4 regions of the Micromonospora sp. NPDC048871 genome follow, and region 4 is predicted to be linked to each of the others. Evidence: riboswitches for the same ligand, from Rfam matches in the RefSeq annotation. Region 4 holds a riboswitch; each other region holds the start of a gene.
What was found. A riboswitch is a leader RNA that binds a small molecule or an ion and turns the genes downstream of it on or off. The one in region 4 is predicted to bind cyclic di-AMP.
Positions count from the first base shown of each region.

Region 1: it holds a riboswitch for cyclic di-AMP, as region 4 does, so the genes downstream of both, ACGFIK_RS10180 (NlpC/P60 family protein) here and ACGFIK_RS25215 (hypothetical protein) in region 4, are expected to answer to the same signal.
Region 2: it holds a riboswitch for cyclic di-AMP, as region 4 does, so the genes downstream of both, ACGFIK_RS16870 (C39 family peptidase) here and ACGFIK_RS25215 (hypothetical protein) in region 4, are expected to answer to the same signal.
Region 3: it holds a riboswitch for cyclic di-AMP, as region 4 does, so the genes downstream of both, ACGFIK_RS22170 (hypothetical protein) here and ACGFIK_RS25215 (hypothetical protein) in region 4, are expected to answer to the same signal.

Region 1 covers NZ_JBICUM010000003.1:261,869-266,787, reverse strand. The annotation lists gene ACGFIK_RS10185 (NlpC/P60 family protein) at 182-1,180, shown strand; cyclic di-AMP (ydaO/yuaA leader) riboswitch at 1,354-1,487, shown strand; gene ACGFIK_RS10180 (NlpC/P60 family protein) at 1,555-2,541, shown strand; gene dcd (dCTP deaminase) at 2,544-3,122, opposite strand; gene ACGFIK_RS10170 (pyridoxamine 5'-phosphate oxidase family protein) at 3,198-3,743, shown strand; gene ACGFIK_RS10165 (zinc metalloprotease) at 3,811-4,827, opposite strand.
Region 2 covers NZ_JBICUM010000006.1:308,704-313,622, reverse strand. The annotation lists gene ACGFIK_RS16880 (hypothetical protein) at 40-456, shown strand; gene ACGFIK_RS16875 (hypothetical protein) at 714-1,466, shown strand; cyclic di-AMP (ydaO/yuaA leader) riboswitch at 1,767-1,908, shown strand; gene ACGFIK_RS16870 (C39 family peptidase) at 2,137-2,994, shown strand; gene ACGFIK_RS16865 (alpha/beta hydrolase) at 3,102-3,845, shown strand; gene ACGFIK_RS16860 (hypothetical protein) at 3,856-4,077, opposite strand; gene ACGFIK_RS16855 (CDP-glycerol glycerophosphotransferase family protein) at 4,194-4,919, opposite strand, start outside.
Region 3 covers NZ_JBICUM010000011.1:137,206-142,124, reverse strand. The annotation lists gene ACGFIK_RS22185 (hypothetical protein) at 1-436, opposite strand, end outside; gene ACGFIK_RS22180 (MarR family winged helix-turn-helix transcriptional regulator) at 552-884, opposite strand; gene ACGFIK_RS22175 (carbonic anhydrase) at 1,086-1,784, shown strand; gene ACGFIK_RS22170 (hypothetical protein) at 1,841-2,854, opposite strand; cyclic di-AMP (ydaO/yuaA leader) riboswitch at 2,858-2,989, opposite strand; gene ACGFIK_RS22165 (YibE/F family protein) at 3,156-4,535, opposite strand; gene ACGFIK_RS22160 (metal-sensitive transcriptional regulator) at 4,860-4,919, opposite strand, start outside.
Region 4 covers NZ_JBICUM010000016.1:27,541-32,459, forward strand. The annotation lists gene ACGFIK_RS25210 (PfkB family carbohydrate kinase) at 1-433, opposite strand, end outside; gene ACGFIK_RS25215 (hypothetical protein) at 646-1,704, opposite strand; cyclic di-AMP (ydaO/yuaA leader) riboswitch at 1,709-1,844, opposite strand; gene ACGFIK_RS25220 (HelD family protein) at 2,029-4,140, opposite strand; gene ACGFIK_RS25225 (alpha/beta hydrolase) at 4,239-4,919, opposite strand, start outside.

The DNA of each region.
Region 1 (4,919 bases), on a different contig from region 4:
GATCGACACCCTTTGTGTGCGGTTGGTTGCGCAAACGTGAATCGACCGTTGGTCGCCTTGATTCCACACCGCGCCTTCCCTAATGTTGGGCACCGACCGCCGCGGGTCGTCTGTCTCGCCCCTCAACCGCTCGCGGGACGCCCGGCGGTCGGCTGCAAAGGAGTCGCTGTCGGTGGCAACCATGCCCCTCCATCGTCCTGTGCCCGGATGGCCGCGTCGTCCAGGTGGCCTACGGAGAGCTGCGCACCGCCTGGTCGTGCTGGTGGCCGCCGCCGCGGTCGGTGCCGGCCTGATCGCCGCCCCCGCGTACGCGGAACCCTCCGTGGAGGAGATCGAGCGCCAGATCGACAAGCAGTGGCAGCAGCTTGAGCCCACCATCGAGCAGTACAACAAGGTGCGGTCGCAGCTGAAGGTCAACCGCAAGAAGGCCAGCGACCTGCAGAAGAAGATCCAGCCCCTGGCCCTGGAGGCCGAGCTGGCCATGAACCGGGTGGCCGACCTGGCCTCCCGGTACTACGTCAACGGGCCCTCCCAGGAACTCGGGGCGGTGCTGCTGAACGCCAAGCCGGACATGCTGGGCGAGCAGATGGCCCTGCTGGAGCGGCTGGCCGCGTACGAGCGGCAGCAGCTCGAGGGCGTGATGAAGGTCCGCAAGAAGTACGACGACCAGAAGGCCAAGCTCGACGCGCTGATCGCCGACCAGGAAACCAAGGAAAAGCAGCTGGCGGCGAAGAAGAAGCAGATCGACACCAAGATCAAGCAGCTTGAGCGGTCCCTGCCGGTGACCACGGTCAAGACCACCAACTGCCCGACCATCAACGGGGTGGTCAGCGAGGCGGCCCGGACCGCCATCCGGGTGGCCTGCGCCCAGGTCGGCAAGCCGTACGTCTGGGGTGCCACCGGCCCGAACTCGTTCGACTGCTCCGGCCTCACCCAGTACGCGTACAAGGCCGCCGGCATCTACCTGACGCACTTCACCGGCGCGCAGTGGAACGAGGGCAAGGCCATCTCCCGGGCCGAAGCCCGCCCCGGCGATCTGGTCTTCTTCCGCAGTGACCTCAGTCACGTCGGCCTCTATCTGGGCAACAATCAAATGGTGCACGCGCCCAGAGCGGGTAAACCGGTGAACGTTTCTCCGATCACCACCATGCCGATCGCCGGCTTCCGTCGACCCGGCTGAGGGATCGCACAGGAACATCGGCAGGGCCCCCGGTCAAGAGATCGGGGGCCCTGCTCTGTGTCGGATCTGGACACCCTGCGTCACGGCGTGGATCTGTTGTGTATCGACGGAGGTCGTCCCTAAGCTGGGCAATTGTCGGCCCGATGGCAGTTCAGCCCACCCGGGGCGGTGACGGTCCGACACCGCCGAGTCGCCTGTGCGAGCCGGGGACCCAGGTACCCGGGGTGAATCCGCGATCCGCGCGGTAGGGCGCCCCCTTCCCGCCCGAACCCGTCAGCTAACCCGGTAGGCGGTATGGGGAAGAAGGAGTTGGGAGCCCGGTGGCACACCATGCCCCGCGGCCACCGTCCCCCCGGGCGATGACGCCCGGCCCGGTGACGGCTGCGCCGCGATCTCACTGGTACCGCTGCACCACCGCACTAGCCGCCCTGTCCGCGACCGCCGTCATCCTCACCGGCGGCGCCACGGCGGCCCACGCCGACCCGTCCGTCGACGCCATCGAGCGCCGGATCGACGCGGACTGGAACCGGCTGGAACCACTCATCGAACGGCACAACGCCACCCGGCAGGATCTGGCCGGCAAGCGCCGGGAGGCGGACTCCCTGGCCGCCCGCATCGCCCCCCTCCAGCGCCAGGTCGACGAGGCGATGAGCCAGGTAGGCGCCCTGGCGGCACGGGCGTACATGGGTGACACTGTCGGTGCCGTCAACGCGCTGTTGGGCAGCAGATCCCCCGGCGAGGCCGTGGAGCAGATCGGCCTGCTCGACCGGTACGCCCACCACCAGCAGCAGGCCGTACGACAGGCTGCCGCGCTACGCGACGAACTCGCCGCCGCCAAGGCCCGGCTGGACGTGGCCATCGGCGAGTTGACCCGGACGGAGGTCGCACTCGCGGGGAAGCGACGCCAGATCGACGCCGAGATCGACCGGTTGCAGCGGCTGCGACTGCGGGCGTACGGCCGGGGTGGTGGCGGCCCGCTGCGGCCCGCGCCCTGTCCGGCCGACTATCCGGGCGGGGCGGCCGGGGTGGCGGTGAAGTTCGCCTGCGCCCAGATCGGCAAGCCGTACTCCTGGGGTGCTGAGGGACCCTACGCGTACGACTGCTCCGGTCTGATGCTCGCCGCGTGGGCGCGGGCCGGGGTGGCCCTGCCGCACAACGCGGCCCGGCAGCGTCAGGTGACCCGGTCGGTAGCCCGTAGCGCCCTACGCCCGGGTGACCTGGTCTTCTACTACCGGGATCTGCACCATGTCGGCATGTACGTCGGCGACGGCTGGGTGGTGCACGCCTCCCGCGCCGGTCAGCCGGTGAAGATGAAACGGATGGAGAGCAGCCCCGTCCACAGCTTCGGTCGGCCCGGCTGAGGTCAGCGGGTCGGCCAGGTGCGCCAGTTCTGCCAGGCCCGGCTCGGGGTCGGGCCGCGCTGGCCCTGGTAGCGGGAACCGTAGACGGCCGACCCGTACGGGTGCTCGGCCGGCGAGGAGAGCCGGAAGATGCAGAGCTGACCGATCTTCATGCCGGGCCAGAGGGTGATCGGCAGGTTCGCCACGTTGGACAGCTCCAGCGTGACGTGCCCGGAGAAGCCGGGGTCGATGAAGCCCGCGGTGGAGTGGGTGAGCAGACCCAGCCGACCCAGGCTTGACTTGCCCTCCAGTCGACCGGCGAGCTGGTCACCCAGGGAGATGACCTCCAGGGTGGAGGCGAGCACGAACTCGCCCGGGTGCAGCACGAAGGGCTCGCCGTCGGGCACCTCCACCGGGGAGGTCAGGTCGTCCTGCCGGGTCGCCGGGTCGATGTGGGTGTAGAGGTGGTTGTTGAAGACCCGGAACAACTTGTCCAGGCGTACGTCGATGCTGGAGGGCTGCACCAAGGTGGGCTCGAAAGGCTCCAGCGCGAGGGTGCCCGCCTTGATCTCGGAGACCAGGTCGCGGTCGGAGAGCAGCATCGCCACACCATACCGATATGGCTGACCTGCGTGTCGCGCTACCTGACTAGAACGTATGTTCGATAAGATGTCGGCATGGCTTCCTGGTCCGATTTCGCCGCCGACGAGCCCCGACTCGCCGACGCGATCCGCCTCCTCATGCAGCAGTACGGCCCGGGCTTCGGCTACCTGGCCACGGTCCGCCCCGACGGCGGGCCCCGGGTGCACCCGGTCTCCCCGGTGATCACCGATGACGGTCTCTACTGCTTCGTGATCGACTCTCCGAAGCGGCGTGACCTGGAACGCGACGGGCGCTACGCCCTGCACTCCTTCCCGCCCGAGGAGAGCGACGACGAGGCATACCTCGCCGGTCGGGCCTGGCCGGTGACGGACGACGCCACCGTGGCCCGCCTGGCGCTCGCCGCCCGCGCCGCGCCCCAGGTCGACTGGCGGCTGTTCGAGTTCACGATCGAGGTGGCGATGCTCAGCCGCCGTGGGCACGCCAACCCCGAGGTGCCCGGCGAGCACGGCGGGGTGCCGGCCGTCCAGGTCTGGCTCGACCCGGCGACCACCGCCCCCCAGGCCCAGCGGCCCGCCTCCCTGGCGGCCCACTCCGCCCGCCGCGCCCGCTGCGCGGCCTGACACCAGCCGGTGCCGGCCCCGTCGAACGGGACCGGCACCGGAGGCGGTACGTGCCGAAGGGCTCGCGTCAGGCGGCTCGGTAGGTGTTCCAGGCGCTGATCATGCGGCTGGCCTGGCCCGCCGTGAACTGGTACATGCAGGAGTCGTACGAGTAGTCCATGAAGTTGGTGATCGGGTCGAGGCCCGGGGCGGAGCAGGTGTCCCGACCGGTCGGGCAGCCGCTGGCCGGGGAAGCCTCCGCCGGGGTGTCCGAGACCTGGTCACCCGAGCCGGAGCAGCCGCCCTGGAAGGTGTGGTACAGGTTCAGCCAGTGACCGACCTCGTGGGTGCCGGTGTCGCCCTGGTTGTAGTTGGTGGCCGTGCCGCCGGGCAGCGACTCGCTCAGCACCACCACCCCGTCCATGCTGTTGAGCGTGCGCTGCGGGAAGGTCGCCCAACCGAGCAGGTTGTTGCTCAGCGCCCCCAGGTAGATGTTCAGGGTGTTCTTGCCGCCGACCCGCAACTGGGTCTTCATCTGCCGCTCGGCGGTGGTGCCCTGCCGGATCGGGTACCAGGAGGTGTTGGTGACCCGGTTGATGCTCTGCAACTGGAAGGCGAAGGCGGTCGCCGCCCCACCGGACGCCCCGCTGAAGGCCTGGTTGAGCACGTTGATCTGAGACTGGATCATCGAGTCGGGGATGTTTCCGCCGGCCCGGGTGGTGTCCCTGCGGATCACGTGCACCACGACCGGGATGGTGACCGACGCGGCGGCGGCCTGGGTGCCGAGGGAACGCTGGCCGACCCGCTTGGCCCGCTCCTGGAGCAGGTCGGCGAACTCGGCCTCCCGCTGGAGGACCTGGCTCTTGGTCAACTCGTTCGGGTCGTGCGCGAGGACGCCGCCATCACGGACCCGGGCCGCACTGCCGGTCGGGTCGGCGCACTCCTCGTCGGCGTGCGCGTGCGCGTGCCCGGCGGCCATCGCCGGGCTGGCGGAGATGGTGGCGGCCGGCAGCGCGCCGACCGTTACCAGGCCGAGCGTCACGGCCAGCGACGTCGATGCGATACCGGCGAGGCGCCGGTGCAGCAGGACGGGACGGAGTCCCATAAGCCCACCTCTTTCTGTCGACGCGACCGGGGGGTTGTGTCGCGCCGTGCGGAAAACGTGAGGCAGACGTTACAACCCATCGATAGATTTGA
Region 2 (4,919 bases), on a different contig from region 4:
GGCGGTGCGGGCTGCGGATGCCGGCGGTAGCGTGACACCGTGCTCCCGGTCCTTCCCACCCGTCCCCTGTGGTGGTTTGCGCGCCGGGTGGTACGACTGCTGACCGGGTTCGCGGTCGCCGCCGCCTTCACCATCGGGGTCTGGGCCATGCCCGCCCACCCCGGGGCGATCGAGGACCTCGGTCCGGCCGGGCAGCCCACCATGGCCGGCCCCACCTGGTCCTTCGAGGGTGCCCCGGCCTCCTCGGTCGCCGGTGGGTGCGCCGCTGTCGCCCTGCCGGTCGAGATGTGGGGGCCCGGGGGCGACGACCGCCCGGAGGCGGGCCCCGCGACGACGCCGGTGTCGCCGTTGCCGCTGCCGCCGGAAGCCGCCCCGATCATCAGGGCCGCCCACGGTCAGCCGCCAGCGGTGGTCACCCCGGGTCCGGGCTGCGCTCGCGCACCACCTCGTCGCTGATCGTGCGCCCTTACCGCCCTGGTCACCCGGACCTGGCCCGCCTGGGCCGGTAGTGCTCCGGAGATCGCCCGGGGCTCCGGAGTGACCTTGACGGCCCGGGCCTCCGGGTCGGCCCTGCCGCCGACCGTACCGGCCGGAGGTCCGCGACGGGTCGCAGTGATCAAGGACCTTTCGCGGACGGGTTCGCGGGGTGTACCCGCTGGCCTGATCCGGTCCCGCCGCCGAGACCGCCACATCAGCTTCCCCGAGGTGCCGACATGGAGCAGACCCTTCTCTACCAGTTCCTGATCGACGTCCCCCGAGCCGCCGCCATCTGGTCGGTGCTGCTGGTGCTCGCGTTGGGTGTGCTCACCGTGCTGGTGGCCCGACCCGAACCGGCCCCCTCGACCGACCGGGACCCGGCCCCCTCCGAGGAGGATCCCGCCGCCGTGGACCTGCGGCGCTATGCCGGCGAGGTGGCCGTGGCCGCGGCGGGGGCCGCCCAGAACGCCGCCCGCCGCCGGGAGGCGTGGCAGCGTGCCCAGACGGAACTCGACCGGGCCTGGGCCGCGTACGACGAGGCGGAGACCGCCGCCCGACGACTGGCCGCCGCCGGCGCGCTGCCCACCCCCGGTACGCCCCACACCCCCACCGAGTACGCCGCCAGGGAACGCTGGCTGCGCCACGCCGCGATGACGGCGTACTGGCGGGGTGATCTGTCGGCCCGGCAGCTCACCGACGCCCTGGCGCACCGGGCCGGTTGGGATCCCCGACGTCACCCCGCCGAGCAGGAGATCTTCCTGGCCCGGGTGGTACGCGACGGGCGTCAGGCGGCTTATCAGGCGGCTCGGCAGCAGGAGCGCGAGGCCTGGCGGGCCGCGGAACTGGCCGTCGACGCGGCTCGGGCGCTGTCGACCGAGGCGTACGCCGCAGCGCAGCGGACGCGGGCGTACCCGCTGCCGACCTCACCCCGGGTCGTCCTCGGCCCTCAGGGAGCCGTGGCGCGCTGGCGGGTGGCCCGGGCCGGTTGAGTCGGAGGCTCTTTTTCCCATTTATTCGGTGACCCCGGTCACAGTCATCGCCGAATCGGTCATCGGAGGGCAGACATCGAATGCCGGGCGTAATTTCCGGGGCTTTGCCAACCTCGGGTCCTGTTGTCGACCGGCGGTGCCCTCCTGACCCGGAGTCCCATTGAGCGACGACAGTTCCCCGGTACCCGAAAAATTTAGGCTGCGAGAAGGTTTAGGCAGCTCAGGGCGGCCTTGGCAGGAGCTGTAACGCACAGTAATGTCGGCCCGTCCGGTGCGGTCACCGTTCGCAAGTGGCGACGCCGCGCCGACCCGCTCAATCGTGATCTCACGAACCGGGGACCCACTGCACCACTGGGGTGAATCCGCGAGCCACGGCCCGCGGTAGGGCGATCTTCCCGCCCGAATCCGTCAGCTAACCCGGTCGGCGGTGTCGGAAGGAGCTCCTTTCCTCGTGCAGCACAATCAGCGCCCCCCGATATTCCTGCGCCTCCACGGCCCCGTGGTGCCTGCGCTCGCCGGTCCGCTGTCCGCGCGCTGACCCAGGCCCACCGCAGTCGCCCGATCCCCGGGCGCATCCCGTGAAACGGCACCGCCCCGTACTCCGCCTCCGGGTGTCCACCGGATGGCCGGAGCCGCTGTGCCACACCACCCCTGAGCCCGTGGAGGATTCGTGAAGCACACCCTCAAGCGTCAGCTGCGTCGGCTGGCCACCGAACGCCCCTACCAGCTTGTGGCCACCTCGGCGCTGGCGTTGGCCCTGGCCGCCGGTGCCGGCGCCGTGGTCACCCAGATCGACGACCCGGCCGAGACGCAGACCACCGCCGTGGTGGCCGAGTTGCGCGAGGAGCCGGCCGCCTCCCGTGGCCTGGCCCGGGTAGCCACCGCCCCCAGCAGCGCCGCCCCGAGCAGTGCCGCGCCGAGCGCGGAGCCCGGCAGCGCGCCGTCCAGCGCCGCCGCCTCGCCGGAGGCCGCCTCGGCGGACCCGGACCTGGCCGGCGAGGAGGCCGCGCCGAAGGCCCCGGCGAAGAAGGTGCTGTCGTACGACTACCAGGCCCAGATCAACGGGTGGTACTGCGGCCCGGCAGCGGTGCGTAACGCGCTCAGCGCCGCCGGCATCGACCGGGACCAGGAGACCCTGGGCGCTGCGCTCGGCACCACCTACTCGGGCACCAACTCGGCCCGGGACACCACCCGGGTCCTCAACGCCATGGTCAAGGGCAGCCCGTACCGGACCACGATGATTCCCGGTGGCGCGGCCACCCCGGCCCAGATGGATCAGCTTCAGGCCGATGTCGTCACGGCCATCTCCGACGGCCGGGGGGTCGTGGTGAACGTCGCCGGCAGCGTCACGGACACCGCCGGGGGCTGGCACTCCTTCCCGGGTGGCCACTACGTCGCCGTGGTCGGCTACGAGGACGAGGGCCGGATGGTCAAGATCGCCGACTCGGCCGACCCCTCGTACTACTCGTACTGGCTGAGCACGATCGATCTGGCCAACTGGGCCGCCACCCGCGGCTACTCCTCCTGATCGACCTGTTTCGTACCGGGCGCCGACCCCTGTGGGGTCGGCGCCCGGTGTCGTATCCCGGTCGTGGCTCTCGCCGAGCCGGTGCGGGCGGTGGCAGACTGCCCGACATGATCATCGAGTCGGGCGGGCGGGACGGTTCGCCGATGCTGTTGCTGCTGCACGGAATGGGTGCCAGCGGTGCTGTGTGGCTACCCTCGGCCCCGCTGCTGAGCGAGCGCTGGCCCGGCCGGTGGATGGCGCCGGATCTGGCCGGTCACGGCGGGTCGCCGCCGCTGGCGGGGTACTCCTTCGCCGGGCTGGCCGACCAGGTCGCCGCCGGCCTGCACCCCGGCGATCGGGTGATCGTGCTGGGCCACTCCCTCGGCGGGGTGGTCGGTCTGGCGTTGGCCGCCGCGAATCGGGCGTTCACGGTCGAGGCGGTGGTCGGGCTCGGCATCAAGGCGGTCTGGTCCCCGGCGGAACTGGCCCACGCCGGTGATCTCGCGGCCCGCCCGGTCACCTGGTTCGACAGCCGCGACGAGGCGGCCCGACGATACCTGCGGGTCGCCGGCCTGGCCGACCTGCTGAGCCCGGATGATCCCGCGGTGGCGGCCGGGCTGCGGCAGGTGGACGGCCGGTGGCGGCTGGCGATGGATCCGGCCGCCTTCGGCGTCGGTGAGCCCGACCTGACCACCCTGCTGGCCGGGATCGAGGCGCCGGTGCTGCTGGCCCGGGGCGAGCACGATCCGATGGTTTCCGAGGCACAGCTCAAGCAGTACGGGGTTCCGGTGGTGACCCTGCCCGGCCTCGGCCACAACGCCCATGTCGAGGATCCGGCGGCCGTACTGGCGCTGCTCGACGCCGTACGCTGACCGGTCGCGGTCAGGGGCGTTCGCCGTCGCCGGCCTGCTCAGGGGAAGCCTGCTCAGGGGACTTGCGTAACCACAGGACCACCCCGAGCACTCCTGCCACTGCGCTGCTGATCGCGATCGCCGTCTCCGCCAGTTCGGACCAGTCGTCCATGAACGGGTAGACACGCGAGAGGACCATCCCCACGAAGCAGTAGAACAGCAGAACGACGGCGACGACGCGCTGGAGAATCATGACCCTGATTGGAGCACAGGGCCGCGAGCGACCCTCGGGCAGAGTCCACTGTGTCCATGAGTCGACCGCCGTCGGGCCGATGCCCGGCGGCGGGGTCGCTCAGGTGGCGGGGTCGCTCAGGTGGCGGGGGAGAGCGGGGCGTCGCTGGCGGACCGGGGCGCCGGGGCGGCCCAGTGCGGGTCCAGCTCGCGCCGGGCGGCGGTCAGGAACCCCTCGGCGTACGTCTCGGTCGGGAAGTCCCCGAGGTATCGGCGGCGGGTGGCCCACCGGGCCTCGGCCAGGGGGTCGGTGTCCAGCAGCCGGGTCAGCACCTCGTCCACCTCGGTCAGGTCCCGACGCAGTACGTAGCCGGCGGCGGCCAGTGGGAACCGTTCGAGGAACCGGTCGCCGTCGACCCCGGTGTCGGTGACCGCGTACGGCTTGCCGGAGTGCAGCCAGTCGGACACCACCCCAGAGACGTCGGAGATCAGGGCGTCCGCGCGGTTCACCGACTCGGCCAGGGTCAACGCCCCGGCGGCGGCACCGAACAGGTGCGGGCGGCCGGTGCGGGTCCGGTCGGCGGCCAGCAGGTCGTGCAGCCGCCCCAACTGGCGGGCCGAGGCCGGGTTGTGGGCGGTGTACGGGTGGGGTCGCACGATCACCGTGGCCCCCCGGTCGAGCAGCCGGGTCAGCAGGGTCTCGGCGAACGGCAGCGAACAGTAGTCGGCGTCGGCGTGGTGCCCGGTCCAGGTGGGGGTGTAGAGCACGGTGGGGTTCGGCAAGCGGCGGACCGGGCCGGTACGCACCTCGATGGCCTCGACCTGGGGGCGGCCGACAACCACGAACTTTTCGGCCGGAATGTC
Region 3 (4,919 bases), on a different contig from region 4:
GTTCACCGGCACCGGTCGCGAGGTGTACGACGGCGGGCCGGGGCGCGACGGCGATGGCCGGCGCGGCAGCGGCCTCGGAGGGCTCAGGGTGCGACACCACGGTTACGGCGAGCGCCCGGACGGGCTGGGTTGGCGCGTGACCGATGGCGGACGCAACGGAGACCACAGACCCGGTGGCGGGCGCAGCGGTGACCGCAGGCCCGGTGGAGGTCGACACCTCTCGTCCCGGCCACTTGGTCAGGGGGCCATCCACGGCTCGGCTGGCGAGTCCGGTGGTGGCCGGCGCCGCCGGGAGATCGGTGGTGTCGGGGCGACCTGCGGTGGCCCCGCCGAGACCGACCGCGAGGATGAGTGCCACCAGCGCCAGGCGGGTCAGATCCGCCAGCGCGCAGCGCCCGGCCGGCCACAGTGGACGGGCGAACGCGAAAGTCGGCACGCGGTCAAACCTATCGCCCCTGCCGCAGGATCGCAGCGGTCCGTTCGGCCCGGGATGGTGAAGCCGACCACGCCGTCACTGCCGCAGCGGACGGGCCGCCGGGGCCGCACAGCTGTCAGGGGGTGGGGCCGGCCACCGGCTCCTTGGTGAACAACGCCAGCAGGTCGCCGACCTGTCGATCGGCCTCGGCGGGGTGACGGAACCGGCCGGCCGGGTTGAGGGTGTACTCGTTGCGTCGCCCGACCCGGGTGCGGTGCAGGTAACCCCCGGCCTCCAGGTCGGCGACGATGGCCTGGGCGGCCCGCTCGGTCACCCCCACCTCGTCGGCGACGTCCCGTAACCGGGCAGTGGGGTTGCGGGCGATGGCGAGCAGCACATGAGCATGATTGGTGAGAAAAGTCCAGTTACGGGCGTTCTCCCGCTCGCCGGTGGTTGCCATGCCGCCCATCGTATGGGCCTTTCGGCTTCTCCGGGCCACGCCGTCCGGCCCGAGCACCCTGACCTGCGCGAAGGCAAGTGTTCGGCGATACCTGAAATGCATATCACGCATTGCTTGACGCGGCTTGCAGTGCGTGTGACGGTTGGAGCAGCCCGCGACCAGCGTCGGCCGGGGTGACCAGGCATCCCATGAGCAGCGAGGAGACGCCGGATGAGTCGACCCGGAGCGATCGGAACACACCCAGGGCTGGAGCGTGAACTGCTCACTGCGGATCTTCCGGGTGCCCCGCAGCGGGCGCTGGCCGAGCTGATCGCCGGCAACCGGCGGTTCGTCACCGACACCCCGTGGCATCCGAATCAGAACGCCGGGCGGCGGGCCGCCGTGGCGGCCGAGCAGCATCCCTTCGCGGTGATCGTGGGCTGCTCGGACTCCCGACTGGCCGCCGAGATCATCTTTGATCGTGGGCTGGGGGACCTCTTCGTGGTCCGTACCGCCGGGCACACCATCGGCCCCGAGGTGCTGGGCAGTGTCGAGTACGCGGTGGCCGTCCTGCGTACGCCGTTGGTGGTGGTGCTCGGGCACGACTCGTGCGGTGCCGTGCAGGCGGCCCGGGCGGCCCTGGCCACCGGCAGCACCCCCGCCGGGCACCTGGGCGCGGTGGTGGACGCCGTGGTGCCCAGCCTGCGCCGGGCGGAGGCCGCCGGGGTGGAGGACCTGAACCAGATCGTCGACATCCACATCGCGCAGACCGTGACGGCGATGCTGGAGGCCTCCACCACCCTGGCCGCCGAGGTGTCCGCCGGGCGCTGCGCGGTGGTCGGCATGTCGTACCGGCTGGCCGCCGGGGAGGCCCGGGCGGTGGCCGCGGAGCCCGCCGACCTGGTTGCCACCGCCGCCCTCGCCGCCTGACGACGAGGGCCGTCCTGCCAGCCGGCGGGACGGCCCTCGAAGCGGTGCCGGAGACGCTAGAGCATCGAGACGTGTACGTGGTCGGTGTGGTTCGACGGGCCGCTGTAGGAACTCCATCCGGTCGCCGGGAACCAGATCTGCCGGTTCCAGATCACGTAGTAGACACCCAGCCGGTCGGCGTTACGGACCAGGAAGGCGGCCAGGTTGTTGCCGTAGATCCGGGTGTCGTTGTTGTACCAGGGGCGGAAACCGCTGTTCTGCAACGACCAGTCACAGGCCCGGCCCTTGGGGTGCTCCCACTTGTCACCCGGGCGGTAGCAGCCGACGAACCGGTTGAACCCAGCCCGCTTGACCTCCTTGTACATGTGCAGGGTGCGCGCGGTGATGCAGCCCGAGGTGGTCGGGTCGTCCTGGTTGCACGACTCGGGCTTCCAGCCGCCGTCGGAGGACCGGTTGGGGCCGGGGCGGGCCACCGGGGAGGTAGCGGCCACCAGGCCACCGGTGAGGCCGACCCCACCGACCAGCCGGAGGGACTTCTCCGCGTCGCTCTTCTTGCGGGCCATGTCGTTGGTCAGCTTCTGCTGCTCGCGTACCTCGGCGTCGAGCGCCAGCTTGGCCGTCTCGGCGCGGCGCTTGACCGCGTTGACCTCGGCCAGCTTCTTGCTGTTGACCAGGTTCAGCTCGTCCAGGGCGGAGGCCCGGTGGATGAAGGAGTCCGGCGCGTTGGTCTGCAACAGCATGGCGATCGCGCCGACCCGCCCGGTCCGGTACGACTGGGTGGCGATCTCGGCGACCTGTGGGGCAAGGGCGTCCAGGTCGGCCTCGGCGCGGCGGAGTTCGACGGCCAGCTTGAGCTGCTTCTTCTTGGACTTCTCCAGCTTCGACTTGGCCTTGGTGTAGTCCCGGTTGGTCGCCTCGATCAACTCGTTGAGCATCGGCGGATCGTCGTCGTGACCGGCTGGTTTGGGGGCGTTCGGCGCAGCCGTCGCCGGCAGGGGGCCGGCGAAGACGGCGAACGCGGCGAACACGGCCACCACGGGCGTCAACCAGCGGCGTAGGGGTGCCGTCACTGTCTTCCCTTCCATCGACCGCCGACCGGGTTAGCTGACGGGTTCGGGACGGAAGTGGCCCCTACCGCTTTCGCGGATTCACCCCAGGTACCTGGGTCCCCGGCTCGCCTGGCGGCGATTGGGCGGTGGCACCGCAGGCGCCGGTGCGCGCCTTCGGCGGTGACCGGCAGTGAGGTTACCCGAGAGTCCGTCTGGGCTTCTACGTACCGAACCCGGCGAGATACGTCATTTCGTAATCGCAATGGGTGACGAGCGCCACGCATAGCGACCGATGTGGTCGGCGTGCTCACGTTGAGCAGTGTCACCATGGGGTGTCGGTGCTCCTGTCCGGTTCGGGCCACTCCGAACGGGTGGCGGGGGGTGTGTGACGGGTACGCGGATCGCTGAGAGCCTGCAGGGCCTCGGCCCGGTCCGTAGCCGGCCGGGGGACCCGGGGGCGGCCTTCGCCGACGGCGGCCACCTCGTCGGGGGCGGGGGCCGCGAGGTCCGTCCCGGCGCGCTGCCGACCGGCGGTGGTCACCACCGTGGCCAGGGCGGTGGTCAGGGGTACGGCGGCGATCAGCCCCAGGGTGGCCACCACACTGCGGACGATCTCCTGGGCCAGGAACTCGCTGGTGAGGATCTGCCCCAGGGCGCGGGAGTCGGCCGTCAGCAGGAGCAGCAGGGGCAGCGAGGCACCGGCGTACGCCAGGACGATGGTGTTCACCACCGAGGCGATGTGGGCCCGGCCCACCCGGGTGGCCGAGCGGTACAGCTGGCGGCGGGACAGGTTGGGGTTGGCGTGGGCCAACTCGGTGACCGCCGCGGCCTGGGTGACGGTGACGTCGTCGAGGACCCCCAGCGAACCGATGATGATGCCGGCCAGCAGCAGGCCGTGCAGGTCGACATCGCCCCGGAACATCGACAGGGTGGTGGCGTCCTCGCTGCCGAACCCCGTCAGGTGGGTGGCGTTCGTGGCGGCCAGACCGAGCAGCCCGGTGAGCACCAGGGCGCCGAGGGTGCCGAGTACGGCCACCGAGGTCTGCGCGGACACCCCGTGGGTCAGGTACAGCACCACGAACATGATCAACGCGGCGCCGACGATGGCCACCACCAGGGGCGGCTGGCCGGCGCTGATGCCCGGCAGTACGAAGGTGAGCAGGATGGCGAAGCTGGCCCCCAGCCCGGCCAGGGCCGCCAGCCCGCGCAGCCGCCCGAAGGCCACGATGGCGGCGGCGAAGAGCACCCCCAGCCAGATCAGGGGCATCCCCCGCTGGTGCTCGGCGATGTTGTAGTTGCTGATCGAGGGGTCCTCCGGGTCGATCAGCGAGACCAGGATGACCTCGTCGCCGACGTCCACCGAGGGGGCGCCCGGCCCGGCCGGGATGGGGGTGTCGACCTGCTGACCGGCGTCCGGGCCGTCCTGGACCTGCACCGTGACGGTGCCGCAGGGACCCCCGCCGGTGGTCGGGGTGCCCTCCGGCACGGTGGGGTTGGGCGGGCAGGGTTCGGTGACCACCCGGGTGACCGTGCCCTGGTAGCGGGGCAGGTCGTCGGCGGCCTCCGGGCGGGGGGCGTCGCGGGGCCAGAGCACCAGGGCGGCGATCAACGTGACGAGGAAGAGGGGGACGACCGTCACGATGAGGATCCGCCGCACCCCGGGCGGGGTGGGCGGAGCGGTCCGGCTGTGATCGGCGCCCATTCGCTAGTCTCCCAACGATCTCTTCAGCGGAGTACGTGTCGGCGGGCGAGTCGGTTCAGCCCGGTCGTACGACTGTCGCGGTGGGCGGCCGAGGTGGCCGGAATGTGGCGGACCCGCTGCGTACGGTGATTGCCGGGGTGGGCTCTGACCGGCCGCCGGACAGTGGCGGCGGATGCGGGTGCGCCGCCGGTGGCGGACGCAGGCCGGTGGGCCCGGATGTCGGCAGACCATCGTCTGGGAATCGTAGCCAGCCCGGGATCGGATCGCAGGCCGCGCCCGTTCCTCGGCGGTTCGCGGCCGGCGACCTGGGTGTCGTGGTGGCGTTCAGCCCCGCTTCATCAGGCGGCCCACGGCGGCCATCATCTCGGTGGCCATCTCGTCGGC
Region 4 (4,919 bases):
ACAGGTCGGGGGGTACCAGGCTGGGGTGGTTGGGGCCGCTCAACACGCACACCGCCGCTCGCAGTCCCTCGCTGAGGGCCAGGTTGTACAGCTCGTCCAACTCGTGGCGGCTCAACGGCTGACCGGGCACGTCGATGACCTCCCGCCGGCTGCCCTCCCGGCGGTCGTGCACGTACCCCCCGCTGCCGCCGGAGTCGCGGGCCACGACCTTGAGTTCCACCCCTTCGCTGACCAGCAACGGCTCCAGCACCTGCCCGATCTCGCCGCCCAGGGTGGTGCAGAGCACCACCTCGACACCGAGGGACAGCACCATCCGGGCCTGCCAGACCCCCTGCCCGCCGGGGTGCAGGTGCAGCTCCGGGGTGTCGTTGGGCTGGTCGACGGTGACGGTCAGCAGCGGCGTGGGCGCGAAGACCATGACGTGCCCGGTCACCGGAGCCACCTGCGGTTGTCGGGCCGGGTGAACCGGATGGTGGATTGCCTCATGCACTGCCCCCTCGTGGCGAAATGTCCACTTCACCCTCGACGGTAACCAAGGTGGCGGATTCCCGCGCGGCGACGGGCGGGGGACAGGGATCTTCGAGCGGCCGGGGCGGACACGACGACGCCGGGTGGGGATGCCCACCCGGCGTCGGCGAGGATCGGTCAGTACACCGACAGGTGTACGTGGTTGGTGTGGTCGCTGGACGGATCGCCCCGCGCGCCGCTGTAGGTCTTCCAGCCGCTGCTGGGCAGCCAGATCTGCTTGTACCAGATCACGTAGAGCACGGCGAGCCGGTCGGCGTTGTTGACGAAGTAGGCCGCCAGGTTGTTGCCGTAGGTCCGGTCACCGCCGGTGGCGGCCCCACCGAAGCCGTTCTTCTGCGCCGCGAAGTCGCAGGCCCGGCCCTTGGGGTGCTCGCCGGAGCCGCCCGACCGGTAGCAGGAGACGTACCGGGTGAACCCGGCCGACTTGGCCTGCTTGAGGGCGTGCAGCGTGCGCGGGGTGATGCAGCCGTTGGCCGGGGTGGGGTCGTTGACACTGCACGACTCCGCCGGCCACGAGCCGTTCGCGTTGCGGGGCGCGGGGGCGGCCCGGGGGCTGGATCCACCGGCCCGGGTCGGTGCCCGCTCGGCCCGCTGGGCGGCCTCGGCCCGCTCGTTGGCCACCGTCAGGGCCCGCTCGGCCTGATCCTTGCGCTTGGCCATCACCGCGACCTGCTTGCGCTGCTCCTGGACCTCCCGGTCCAGCGCCTGCTTGGTCCGGCTGACCTCGTCGCGGGTGGCCCGCAGCTCACCCAGGGCGCGCTCCTCGTTGGCGGCCACCGCGTCCAGGGCCGCCGCCCGGTCCATGAAGCCGGCCGGGGAGGCGCTGTTGAGCAGGGCCGACGCCGCGCTGAGCCGACCGGAGCGGTAGGCCTGGGCCGCGATCTCGGCCACCTTGCTGCCGCGTTCGGCGAGCTGGCTCTCGGTGGCGGTGAGCTGGCCGGCCAGCTGCTTCTGCCGCTTGACCGAACGGTCCAGGGCGGCCTTGGCGTCGAGGTACCCCTTGCTGGCCGCCTCCAACTGGGCCCGCAGCGCCGGGGTGCCGCCTTCGTCGCCGACATCGCCGGGCGCCGCCGCGGCGGGGCCGGGAAGCAGCGCGGCCCCCACGGCCAGGGCGAGCGCCGCGCAGATCAGGGCCGCCGTGCGGGCGGCCGGTCTAGCGGTTGCCACTGTTGGCATGCACATGTCCTTCCGTCAGCCGCCGACCGGGTTAGCTGACGGGTTCGGGACGGAAGATCCCTACCGCGCGTGCGCGGATGCACCCCAGAAAAACATGGTTCCCCGGCTCGCCCTCGCGGGCGATTGAGCGGCGGCCACCGCCGGCACCGGTGGGTGCCGCCTGGCGGAGGCCGGAGCCGAGCCTACCGGGACTGCCGTTACCTGTGCAGCCGGTGTGACTCGTGGTGTTCGTCTGCTCACCAGAGAATCAGACATAAGTGTCGAATATGCCCGTTTGGTGACACCAGTCACCGGGGTGTCCGTACCCAGCGTGTCCGGGCGGGCTCAGCCGAGGTCGATGGTGGTCAGCCGTTGGGTGGCTCGGGACAGCGCGACATAGAGGGTGCGTACCCCGGAGTCCGGCACCGCCCGGATCTCGCTCGGGGCGACCAGCACCACCCCGTCGTACTCCATGCCCTTGGCCTCCAGGCTCGTCACCACCTGGAGACGATCGCCGCCCAGGCCGCCGAGCCAGCCCGCCACCTCCGCCCGCCGGGGCACCGGAGTGATCACCCCGACGGTGCCCTCGACCTCCTCCAGCAGGGTGCGCGCGGCCGAGACCACCCGGCCGGCCAACTCGGCCGCCGGCACCACCAGTCGGATCGGCTCCACCCCGGTGGAGCGGACCGCCGTGGGCAGCGGAAGGTCCGGGTACACCCGACGGATCTCCTCGGCCGCCACCGCGAAGATCTCCGCCGAGTTGCGGTAGTTCGTGGTCAGGGTGAACAGGTGGCGCGGACGCCGTCCCAGGGCCTTGTCCCGGGCGCGGGTCAACTCCTGGGGATCTCCCGTCCAGGCGGTCTGCGCCGGGTCGCCGACCACCGTCCAGGAGGCCAGCCGACCCCGTCGGCCGATCATCCGCCACTGCATCGGCGAGACGTCCTGCGCCTCGTCGACCACCACATGGGCGTAGTCCCGGTAGTCCTCCGGGCGCTCGCGGGCGGCCTGCCGGGCGGCTCGCTGTCGATCGGCGAAGGTGCTCAACTCCCGGACCCCGCCGGCCAACTGGAAGGGGTCCCGCTTGGCCCGGGCCGGGCGCATCGGCTTACCGAGCAGGGTGTCGAGTTCGTCCAGCAGGGCGGCGTCGGCGACCGTCGGACCCTCCGTGGCCAGCCCCTGGTACGCCTCGGCCAGCAGCCGGATCTCTGCGCCGGACAGGACGCCCCCGGCGTACCGGCGCAGCCGCTCATGGTCGGCCAGCCAGCCGAGGACGTGCCGGGGATGCAGCCGGGGCCACCAGGCCTTGAGGAACTCCCGGAAGTCGGGGCGGTCGATCAGTTCGTCCTCGAAGGCGCGCTGCTCGGGCAGAGCGCCGATGCCCAGTCGACGGGCCTGAGCCCAGAGCGCGGCCAGCACTCCGTCGAAGCCGGCCCGGCGCACCTCGTTGCGGCGGGCGCCGCGCGGCAGCGCCCGGTTCCAGATCGTGTTCAGCTCCGCCCGGTCCAGTTGCAGCAACTGTCCCCGGTACAGCAGTCGCAACTGGGTGGGTACCCCCGGAGCGGGATCCCGGACGGCCCGTTCCAGGACCCGCCGCATCCGCAACGAGCCCTTGATCGTGGCCACCCGGGGCGGGTCGGTCCGGGTGGCGGTCACCCCGGGGAAGAGACTGCCCAGGGAGTGCAGGGTGGCCGCGTCCTCGCCCAGCGACGGCAGCACCGAGGCGATGTAGGAGACGAAGACCGAGGAGGGGCCGAGGACCAGGATGCCGCCCCCGGCGTACCGGCTGCGGTCGGCGTAGAGCAGGTACGCGGCACGGTGCAGGGCCACCGCGGTCTTGCCGGTACCCGGGCCGCCGGAGACCAGGGTGACCCCGGAGGCGGGGGAGCGGATCGCCTCGTCCTGCTCCCGTTGAATGGTCGCGACGATGTCGCGCATCCCCCGACCGGTGGTCCGGGACAGGGTGGCCAGCAGGGCCCCGTCGCCCACCACCGGCATCTCCGCCGGTGCGGCGTCCGGGTCGAGCAGGTCGTCCTCGATCCGGGTGACCCGTTCCCCGCTGGACTGGATGGTCCGGCGCCGCACCACCCCGAGGGGTTCGGCCGGGGTCGCCTGGTAGAAGGCCGCGGCGGCCGGGGCGCGCCAGTCGACCACCAGGGTGCTGGCGTCCTCGTCACGGATGCCGAGCCGCCCGACGTAGAGCACCTGGCCGTCCCGCAGGTCCAGCCGGCCGAAGACCAGCCCCTCGTACTCCGCGTCGAGCAGGTGACGTCGCTGCGCGGCGTGGAAGACCATCGCGTCGCGTTCCACCAGGGCGCCGAAGTTGCCGACCCGGGCCAGCCGGTAGCCGTCCCGCTCCGCGATGACGGCCGCGCGCCGCAGCTCGGCCAGTCGCGCGTACACCCGGTCGAGATGCCGTTGCTCGACGGCGATCTCCTGATCCAGGGTGCTCTGATCCACCGCTCGTGCTCCTCGTCCCGCCGCCCGGCCAACCGCACGAGATTACGCCCCACCCGCCACGGGCAGGGAAGGGCACCTTCTCGGGCAGGGGACCTTTGTCAACAACCCGGGACGGAACTGGCGCCCAGGACCCGACGCAGTACGCCGGACAGGGCCTCGTTGACCTCCTCGGGGCGTTCCATCATCAGCATGTGGCCGGCCCCCGGGCACACCACCAGTTCGGTCGCGGACAGGGCCTCGGCGATCGACTCCGCGCAGGGCGGTGGGGTCAGCCGGTCCTTGTCCCCGACCAGGGCGGCGGCCGGGAGGTGCGCCAACGCGGCCAGGGTCTCCAGCCGGTGCTGGTCACCGATCGAGGCCCGGAACCCGCCGATCGAGCGCAGCGAGGCACGGGCCACCGCCGAGGTGACCAGGCGGATGTCCGAGGGGTCACAGCGCTCGCCGAAGAGCATCCAGCGGATGCTGGGCTGCAAGGCCCGCAGCAGGGGGCGGGGCGGACGCCAGGAGCCGCAGCGGGCCAGCACCCCGGCCCCGGTGGTCTCCGCCAACCGGATGATCCGGGTGATCCGGGGCGACAGGCCGTAGACGGTGTGGGTGTGCCCCTCGGCGGTGGTGGAGACGAAGACCAGACCGGCGATCTGTCCCGCGAAGTGCTCGGGATGCCGGTGGGCGTACTCCATGATCGTCATGCCGCCCATGGAGTGGCCGACGAGCATCACCGGGCCGGTGGGTGACACCGCGTCCAGCACCGCCGCCAGGTCGTCACCGAGTTGGGCCAG